One region of the Bradyrhizobium sp. F1.13.3 genome, then DNA from elsewhere that is predicted to be linked to it. Evidence: predicted binding sites of a transcription regulator. Region 1 holds the regulator's gene; each other region holds the start of a gene.
What was found. Region 1 encodes PhoB, which activates phosphate uptake and scavenging genes when phosphate is short. Its sites were predicted from a motif close to TGTCATNNANCTGTCAT; they were not measured.
Positions count from the first base shown of each region.

Region 2: ABIB66_RS13130 (DUF47 domain-containing protein) is a predicted target of PhoB. The motif match lies at 1,430-1,446, and genes of this name have one in related genera.
Region 3: ABIB66_RS13500 (RNA degradosome polyphosphate kinase) is a predicted target of PhoB. The motif match lies at 1,614-1,630, and genes of this name have one in related genera.

Region 1 covers NZ_JBEPRI010000002.1:315,041-318,312, reverse strand. The annotation lists gene pstA (phosphate ABC transporter permease PstA) at 1-32, shown strand, start outside; gene pstB (phosphate ABC transporter ATP-binding protein PstB) at 29-850, shown strand; gene phoU (phosphate signaling complex protein PhoU) at 861-1,577, shown strand; gene phoB (phosphate regulon transcriptional regulator PhoB) at 1,600-2,307, shown strand; gene ABIB66_RS06370 (GcrA family cell cycle regulator) at 2,543-3,055, opposite strand.
Region 2 covers NZ_JBEPRI010000004.1:168,406-171,677, forward strand. The annotation lists gene ABIB66_RS13120 (branched-chain amino acid ABC transporter permease) at 1-362, shown strand, start outside; gene ABIB66_RS13125 (branched-chain amino acid ABC transporter permease) at 364-1,332, shown strand; gene ABIB66_RS13130 (DUF47 domain-containing protein) at 1,491-2,135, shown strand; gene ABIB66_RS13135 (inorganic phosphate transporter) at 2,150-3,157, shown strand; gene sugE (quaternary ammonium compound efflux SMR transporter SugE) at 3,150-3,272, opposite strand, start outside.
Region 3 covers NZ_JBEPRI010000004.1:248,266-251,537, forward strand. The annotation lists gene ABIB66_RS13500 (RNA degradosome polyphosphate kinase) at 1-1,540, opposite strand, end outside; gene ABIB66_RS13505 (P-loop NTPase family protein) at 1,668-2,345, opposite strand; gene ABIB66_RS13510 (CDP-alcohol phosphatidyltransferase family protein) at 2,439-2,981, opposite strand; gene purM (phosphoribosylformylglycinamidine cyclo-ligase) at 3,137-3,272, shown strand, end outside.

The DNA.
Region 1 (3,272 bases):
GCATCCTTGGCGCCGAGAGGACCGCAAAATGAGTGATCTTTCCGTATCGATGAGCGCGGCCGGTGGGCTGCCCCACGCGCCGGTGCTGCCGGAGGCGCCGCCCAAGGTGACCGTACGCAACCTGAATTTCTATTACGGCGAGCACCACGCGCTGAAGAACATCAACCTGACGCTCGGCGCCAACCGCGTCACGGCGTTCATCGGTCCGTCGGGCTGCGGCAAGTCGACCCTGCTGCGCATCTTCAACCGGATGTACGACCTCTATCCCGGCCAGCGCGCCACCGGTCAGCTCATGCTCGATCAGACCAACATCCTGGACGGCAAGCTGGACCTCAATTTGCTGCGCGCCCGCGTCGGTATGGTGTTCCAGAAGCCGACGCCGTTCCCGATGACGATCTACGAGAACATCGCGTTCGGCATCCGTCTCTATGAGAAGATCTCGAAGTCCGAGATGGACGGCCGCGTCGAAAAGGCGCTGCGCGGCGGCGCGCTGTGGAACGAGGTCAAGGACAAGCTCAACGCCTCCGGCCTGTCGCTCTCCGGCGGCCAGCAGCAGCGCCTCTGCATCGCCCGCACCGTCGCGGTGAGGCCCGAGGTGATCTTGTTCGACGAACCCTGCTCGGCGCTCGACCCGATCTCGACCGCCAAGGTCGAGGAGCTGATCCAGGAGCTATCCGAGGATTACACGATCGCGATCGTCACTCACAACATGCAGCAGGCGGCGCGCGTCTCCGACAAGACCGCCTTCATGTATCTCGGCGAGCTGATCGAGTTCGACGACACCAGCAAGATCTTCACGTCGCCGACCGACCGGCGCACGCAGGATTACATCACCGGCCGGTTCGGCTAGGAGACGCGACATGGGTTCTGAACATACCGCAAAGGCCTTCGATACCGACCTCCAGGAACTCACCCGCCTGGTCGCCGAGATGGGTGGCATCGCCGAGCGCATGATCGTCGAGTCCGTCGACGCGCTGATCCGCCGCGACGTCCCGCTCGGCCAGCGTGTCGTCGCCATCGACACCGAGCTGGACGCGCTGCAGAAGCGCATCGAGGAGCGTGCGGTGCTCACCATCGCCCGCCGTCAGCCGATGGCGGTCGATTTGCGCGAGATCGTCGGCGCCATGCGCGTCGCGACCGATCTCGAGCGCATCGGCGACCTCGCCAAGAACATGGGCAAGCGCGTCGCCGCGCTGGAGACGGACTTCCATCCGCTCAAGCTGTTCCGCGGCCTCGAGCACATGACCGACCTCGTGCAGCAGCAGGTCAAGTCGGTGCTGGACGCCTATGCCGCGCATGATCTCCCGGCGGCGATGGCGGTGTGGAAGGGCGACGAGGAGGTCGACGCCATCTGCACCTCGCTGTTCCGCGAGCTCCTCACCTACATGATGGAGGATCCGCGCAATATCTCGTTCTGTATTCACCTGATGTTCTGCGCCAAGAACATCGAGCGGATCGGCGACCACGCCACCAACATCGCCGAGACCGTGTTCTACATGATCGAGGGCCAGGCGATCACCGACAAGCGGCCGAAGGGCGACATGACGACCTTCGCCAACACGGTACCGAACACCTGAAGACTTAAGGAGCGACGACCCGATGGGCGCACGCATTATGGTGGTTGAGGACGAGGAAGCTCTGACCGAGCTTCTCCGCTACAACCTCGAAGGCGATGGCTATGACGTCGAGACGGTGATGCGCGGCGACGACGCCGACACCCGCCTCAAGGAGCACATCCCCGATCTGATCGTGCTCGACTGGATGCTGCCGGGCCTGTCAGGCATCGAATTGTGCCGGCGGCTTCGCACCCGTCCCGAGACCAAGCAGCTCCCGATCATCATGCTCACCGCGCGCGGCGAGGAGAGCGAGCGGGTGCGGGGTCTTGCGACCGGCGCCGACGATTACATCGTCAAGCCGTTCTCGGTGCCGGAGCTGCTGGCGCGCGTGAAAGGCCTGCTGCGGCGCGCGAGCCCCGAGCGGCTCGCCACCGTACTTGCTTTTGGCGACATTGAGCTCGACCGCGACAAGCGCCGCGTGGCGCGCTCGGGTCGGCCGATCGATCTCGGTCCGACCGAATATCGCCTGCTGGAGTTCTTCCTGGAGCATCCGGGCCGGGTGTTCTCGCGCGAGCAATTGCTCGACAGCGTCTGGGGCCGCGACATCTATATCGACGAGCGGACCGTCGACGTACATATCGGCCGCCTGCGCAAGCTGCTCAACCTCGGCCGCGAGCAGGACCCGATCCGCACCGTCCGCGGCGCCGGCTACGCGCTGGATGATCGGTTTGCCAAGGCGGAGCAGGTGTAGGAGATTTTGCGGTGTGATGTTGGCAGGTGATCTAGCGCTGCCGCCACAATCTCCGATGTCGTCCCGGCGAAGGCCGGGATCCATAACCACAGGGCGCGGTTTGGCGAAGACTCGGAGTTACCCTTTCGCACAACAACTACGTGCTCGGAGTATGGGTCCCGGCCTTCGCCGGGACGACATTCATTATTTTTGAGCCGTCATCGCGTCACGGCTCGATCCTGAAATCGAAACTGACTTACCGCGGACCCGGCTTCACCGGTGCGCGGCGCCGATCGGACGCCGGCTGGTAGGCAACGCGCGAGTGCTGGGCGCAATAGGGCAGGCCGGACAGCGCCCGGCCACCGCAGAAGAAGAAGTCCGGGCTCGAGGGATCGCCGACCGGCCAGTGGCAGGTCGCCTCGTTCAATTCCAGCAGCGACAGCCTCTGGCTCATCGGCACCACGTTGTCGTAGGTGACCGGATCCGGCTCAGCCTCGACCTCGAAGGCCTGCGCCAGCGCGGTGTTGCCGCGCGAGATCGGGCGGCTCACCCGCATCATGTGCTGCGCGGGGCGCGCCTTGCGCGGCCGGGGCGCTGCCGATGACGGGCTCTTGGCGCGGCCCGAAAGGCCGAGCCTGTGCACTTTGCCGATCACGGCATTGCGGGTCACATTGCCGAGCTCCGCCGCGATCTGGCTGGCCGAAAGTCCGGCCTCCCAGAGCTTTTTCAGCTGCTCGACGCGATCATCGGACCAGGTCAAAACCGTCATTGCACCCTTTCCCTCGCTGCGCGCCAGCCATCCTGGGGCCTCGCAGCGAATGCCTAAGCCTTCAAAAACCCGTGCCGCCAGAATCCCTTAAGGCTCGCCGGGCGTGACTAGAACGCCCGAACGTTTACGCCGGTACATAAGGACTTAGAGATCAGAACCACTGCACGAGATGTCGTATCTGACAATCCAAACGCTACAATATGGCGTGACTCCCGCG
Region 2 (3,272 bases), on a different contig from region 1:
ATTTGCGCGCCGCCACCGAAAACCCGACGCTGGTGCGCGCCTTCGGCGTCAACGTGCCGCGCATGATCACGCTGACCTACGGCCTCGGTGTCGGCCTTGCCGCGCTCGCCGGCGTGCTGTCGGCGCCGATCAACCAGGTGCGGCCGCTGATGGGCGCCGACCTCATCATCGTGGTGTTCGCGGTGGTGGTGATCGGCGGCATGGGCTCGATCATGGGCTCCATCATCACCGGCTTCGCGCTCGGTGTGATCGAGGGCCTGACCAAATATTTCTACCCCGAGGCCTCTAACACCGTCGTGTTCGTGCTCATGGTGCTGGTGCTCTTGGTGAAGCCAACGGGATTGACGGGAAGGGCGGCCTGATATGACAGCCTTGACGGACGACACGCTGCCGGTAACCCCGCGCTCGATCCGCGACGAGATGATCGTGTTCGTGGTGATGGCGCTGCTGCTGGCTTCGGTGCCATTCACCGGAGTCTACCCGTTCTTCGTGATGCAGGCGCTCTGCTTCGCGCTGCTCGCCTGCGCCTTCAACCTGCTGATCGGCTATGGCGGCTTGCTGTCCTTCGGCCATGCGATGTTCCTGGGGACGGCCGGCTATTGCAGCGCGCATGCGCTGAAGGTCTGGGCGCTGCCGCCGGAGCTCGGCATCCTCGTCGGCGTCGCCGGTGCGTTCGTGCTCTCGCTCATCACGGGCTATATCTCGATCCGCCGCCAGGGCATCTATTTCTCGATGATCACGCTGGCGCTGTCGCAGCTATTGTACTTCATCTACCTCCAGGCGCCGTTCACCCATGGCGAAGACGGCATCCAGGGCATCCCGCAGGGACGCATGTTTGGCCTGTTCGATCTGACCAAGCCGACCGTGCTCTACTACGTGGTTCTGGTCGGCTTCCTCGCCGGCTTCCTGCTGATCTTCCGCATCATCAACTCGCCGTTCGGCGAAGTCCTGAAGGCGATCCGCGAAAACGAGCCGCGCGCGATCTCGCTCGGTTACCGGACCGATCAGTACAAGTTCCTGGCTTTCGTCCTGTCGGGCACGCTGGCCGGCTTTGCCGGTGCGCTGAAAGTCTTCGTGGCGCAGAATGCCTCGCTCACCGACGTGCACTGGTCGATGTCGGGCGAAGTCGTGCTGATGACGCTTGTCGGCGGACTCGGAACCGTGTTCGGTCCCGTGGTCGGCGCCTTCGTGATCATCGCCATGCAGCAATATCTGGCGGGGTTCGGCCAATGGGTGACCGTGATTCAGGGCTCGATCTTCGTGATCTGCGTGCTCACCTTCCGCCGCGGCGTCATCGGCGAAATCGCGCATTACTTCCGGCGGTCGCTGTAAGTCATTGATATATTGGAAGATGTGTTGACGTGCGAAAGCGGTGGATGATCCGGCTCCACGGGCGTGAGGTGGCACGCGCGTGGATCGAAAATGGTCTATGACAGTTTCATGACGGCCCGCTTGGGCCAGGCCATCATCCAACCGGTAGTCTCTCCCCCATGATGCGATTGTTTCGCGCTTTCCTGCCCAAGGAAGAACGGTTCTTCGACCTGTTCGACCGCCACGCCCAGACCGTGATCCAGGGCTCGATCGCGCTCCAGAGCATGCTCAACGGGGGCGAGGAGACGCCGGTCTATTGCCAGCGCGTCAACCAGTTCGAGAACGATGCCGACAACATCACCCGTGAGGTGCTGACGGCGGTGCGCCGCACCTTCATCACCCCGTTCGACCGTGGTGACATCAAGAACCTGATCACCTCGATGGACGACGCCATCGACCAGATGCAGCAGACCGCCAAGGCCGTGATGCTGTTCGAAGTCCGCAGCTTCGAGCCGCCGATGCGGGAGATCGGCGGGCTCCTGATCGAATGCGCCAATCTGGTCGGCCGTGCGCTGCCGCTGATGCAGAAGATCGGTCAGAACGTGGCGATGCTGACCGCGATCACGGAAGAGCTGGGCAAGCTGGAAGGCCGCGTCGACGACCTCCATGATATCGGGCTGAAGGAACTGTTCCTCAAGCATCGCGACGGCAACGCGATGGATTTCATCGTCGGCGCAGAGATCTACGACCACCTCGAGAAAGTCGCCGACCGCTTCGACGACGTCGCCAACGAGATCAACAGCATCGTCATCGAGCAAGTATAGGGCAGGGCCACGCCGTGGATGTTGCGTTGGGTCTTCCCGTCCTGGTCGGATTGATCGCCGTCGCGCTGCTGTTCGACTTCCTGAACGGCCTGCACGACGCCGCCAATTCGATCGCGACCATCGTCTCGACCCGCGTGTTGCGGCCGCAATACGCGGTGTTCTGGGCCGCGTTCTTCAATTTCGTCGCCTTCTTGGTGTTCGGGCTCCACGTCGCCCAGACCATCGGCACCGGCATCATCGATCCCGCGATCGTAGATGCTCAGGTGATCTTCGCCGCGCTCGTCGGCGCCATCGTCTGGAACCTCGTGACATGGGCACTCGGCATCCCATCGTCCTCGTCTCATGCATTGATCGGTGGCTTGTTTGGTGCAGGCGTAGCCAAGGCCGGGCTTTCGGCGGCGGTCTGGAGCGGATTGTCCAAGACGGTGATCGCCATCGTGTTGTCTCCGCTGGTCGGCTTCCTGCTCGCGATGGTGCTGGTTGCGATCGTCTCCTGGGCCTCGGTGCGCTCCACGCCCTTTGCCGTGGATCGCGCCTTCCGCATCCTGCAATTCGCCTCCGCTTCGCTCTATTCGCTCGGCCATGGCGGCAACGACGCGCAGAAGACCATGGGCATCATCGCCGTGCTGCTCTATTCGCAGGGCCAGCTCGGCGGCGAATTCTTCGTCCCCTTCTGGGTGGTGCTCTCCTGCCAGGCCGCGATGGCGATGGGAACGCTGATGGGCGGCTGGCGCATCGTTCGGACCATGGGCCTGCGCATCACAAAGCTGACCCCGATGCAGGGATTTTGCGCCGAGACCGGCGGTGCCGCGACCCTGTTCATGGCGACCTTCCTCGGTGTTCCCGTCTCGACCACCCACACCATTACCGGCGCCATCGTCGGTGTCGGCGCTGCTCGCCGCCTCTCGGCGGTGCGCTGGAACGTCGCCAGCTCGATCGTCTATGCCTGGGTGATCACGATGCCGGCCTCGGCCATCGTCGCCGCGCTGAGCTGGTGGGCGGTCAAGATCTTCGTCAGGTAACCAGCTTCAGTCCGACAATCCCGGCGACGATCAGTCCGATGCTGGCGAGGCGAAACGCGGTGGCCGGCTCGCCGAACAGGATGATGCCGAGCGTCGCGGTACCGACTGCGCCGAT
Region 3 (3,272 bases), on a different contig from region 1:
TCGGCGCGGCGTAGCCGGTGATGAAGTTGAACACGCGCGCGGCGTCGCGGCCGATGGTCGGATCCGAGGTGAAGTAGGAGAGGTCGGTGTAGATGCGCGCGGTCACCGGGTGGTAGTTGCCGGTGCCGGTGTGGACGTAGGTCGTGAGGCTTCCGCCCTCGCGCCGCACCACCATCGAGAGTTTCGCGTGCGTCTTCAATTCGAGGAAGCCGTAGACGACCTGCACGCCGGCGCGTTCGAGGTCGCGTGCCCAGCGGATGTTGGCCTCTTCGTCGAAGCGCGCCTTCAGCTCAATCAGCGCGGTGACCGATTTGCCGGCTTCGGCGGCTTCCACGAGCGCGCGCACGATCGGCGAGTTGCTGGAGGTGCGGTAGAGCGTCTGCTTGATGGCGACGACGTCGGGGTCGCGCGTCGCCTGCTGGAGAAACTGCACCACGACGTCGAAGGATTCGTAGGGGTGATGGACGACGAGATCCTTCTGCCGGATCGCGGCGAAGATGTCGCCGCCTTGCTCGCGCACGCGCTCGGGATGGCGCGGTACATAAGGGGTGAATTCCAGATCGGGCCGGTCGAGGCGGGTGAGCTGCGAGAGCTCGTTCATGGCGAGCACGCCGTCGACCAGGAATACCTCGTCGTCGGCGGTCGACAGCGCGTGCTGCACGAAGTTGCGCAGCTGCTCCGGCATCTTGGCGTCGATCTCGAGCCGGATCACCGAGCCGCGGCGGCGGCGCTTCAGCGCGGTCTCGAACAGGCGGACGAGATCCTCGGCCTCTTCCTCGATTTCGAGTTCGGAGTCGCGGATCACACGGAAGGCGCCCTGGCCGTGCAGATTGTAGCCGGGGAATAGGCGGTTGATGAACAGCGCAGTGGCCTGCTCCAGCGAGATCAGCCGGACGACCTTGCCGTCAGCCGGCAGACGGATGAAGCGGTCGATCTTGCCGGGCATGCGGATCAGCGCGTTCATCTGCTTGCCGTCGGCGGCGCGCGTGAGCTGGAGCGCGATGGTGAAGCCGAGGCTCGGAATGAACGGGAAGGGGTGGGCGGGGTCGATCGCGAGCGGGGTCAGCAGCGGGAACACGTTACTGAGGAAGTAGTCCTCAACCCAGGTTCGTTCCGCCTTGGTGACCTCCTTGCCCTCGACCAGCACGATGCCCTCGTCGGCGAGCGTGCCGCGCAGGTCGCGCCAGATTGCCTGTTGGTCCGAGGCAAGCTGCGAGACGGTTCGGTTGATGAGCGCGAGCTGCTCGGATGGCGTCAGGCCGTCGGGGCTGCGCTCGGCAATGCCCTCGCGGACCTGGGCCTTGATGCCGGCAACGCGGACCATGAAGAACTCGTCGAGGTTATTCGCCGAAATCGACAGGAATCGCACCCGCTCCAGCATGGGGTGGCTGGGATTGACCGATTCCTCCAGGACGCGGCGGTTGAAGTGCAGCCAGGAGAGCTCGCGATTGATGAACCGCTCGGGGTTCGATGCGATCGCAGGCGGGCCCTCGGCTTCCGGGGCTTTTTCTTTAACTTCAACAGCTTGCGCAGAATCCATCAGAAGTCGGTCCATCCAGTTCGCCCCAATTTGCGACTTACGCGCAAAACCCGCGGGAGCATGTGTTAGAGCGATGACGTTTCGATGACATTGATGTTCCGCCGTCCGGCCGCGTCAAGCCGCCTTGTCAGACATCCCGGAGCAGCTCGGCGGCCAAGGCCCGGGTGACGGGGCGGCCGAGGCGCAGGGCCTCGCTGTCCAGCAGGTCCACGGCCCGTCGGGCGGCGGCCGAGGACCGCTCCAGGCGCGTGGCGAGGTAGCTGACCACGCTCTCGTCCACCGCGAGCTGGCGGTCGGCGCAGAATTTGACGATCAGGCCGCGGAAGAGCTGGTCGTCAGGCGGCAGCAGCGAGATAACGGGGACGGCGCGGAGCCGCGAGCGCAGGTCGGGGAGCTCGATCTGGAGAGATGCGGGCACCTCGCGTCCGGTGAAGAGGACGTAGGCGCCGTCCTCGCGGGCCAGATTCATCAGATGGAACAGGGCGCGCTCGTCGAATTCCCCGGCCTTGGTATCCTCGACCACCAGCGCGCCGGTGGCGAGCGCAGCCGGGACGGCTTCGGCGGTCAGCCCATTCGCCGTGGTCGAGCGGGCGCCTGAGGCCTCGGCCCAGATCGCGGCGAGATGGCTCTTGCCGCTTCCTTCCGGGCCGGCCAGCCACATGATCCGGTTCGGCCATTCCGGCCAGGCGTCGATGAGGGCAAGACCGGCGGCATTGACGGGGCCTTCGAGGAAATTGTCCCGGCTCAGGCTCTCCGCGTGCGGAAGCGAAAACGCCAATTGTCGGGGATGAACGCGGCCTGGCACGCTTGCTTTGCTCCGTGCCGGCGGGCCGGCTTCGTTTCAAGAGATGCGACTTCATCGAGCGGGAGTTGGCCTTTTGCGGGGCCGCTTCCCAACTCATTTGGCCTCGATCGTGCTCATGTGCCGCAACCACTCGACGAGATAGAGCGACACGGAGGAAAGCGTGAAGACCGTGACGAGGCCCATCAGGATGATATCATAAGGACCGGCTTTGAAGCCGAAGGCGAGGGCGGCCAGCACCAGCGCCGCGAATGCCACCTGGGCCACAGTGTTGAGCTTGGATACCTTCGAGGGCTTCATCTCCACAGGGCGGTCGAACAGCCAAGATATGATCACGGCAGCGACGATCATGATATCGCGCGAGACCACCAAGATGACGATCCAGCGCGGAATCGCGCCCCAGATGCCCAAGGCCATGTAGATCGAGACCAGCAGCGCCTTGTCGGCGAGCGGGTCGAGCAGGGCGCCGAGCTCGCTGGTCATGTTGAAGCGCTTGGCAAGGAAGCCGTCGACCGCGTCGCTGATACCGGCGATCAGGAAGACGGCGAACGCCACCTCCATTTGGCTCGACACGATGGCCCAGACGATGATCGGGACCAGCATGATGCGGCCCAAAGTAATGATGTTCGGTATACTCACACGGCGCTTCCCGGCACCCGGCCTGACCTCGAATTCGGCCCTTTGGAGGCTGAACCGGTTGATATCTCTACATAGTATACGGAGGCGCGCCATGCGAGCCATTGCGTGTCCCCGGAATTCGACGTAACCAGCCGCAAACCCACTGGAAATCGGGCATGACCGACCGCAAAAACGGCCTCACTTACGCCGATTCAGGCGTCGATATCGACGCGGGCAACCGCCTGGTCGACCTGATCAAACCGATGGTGCGCGCCACCGCGCGTGCTGGCGCCGACGCCGAAATCGGCGGTT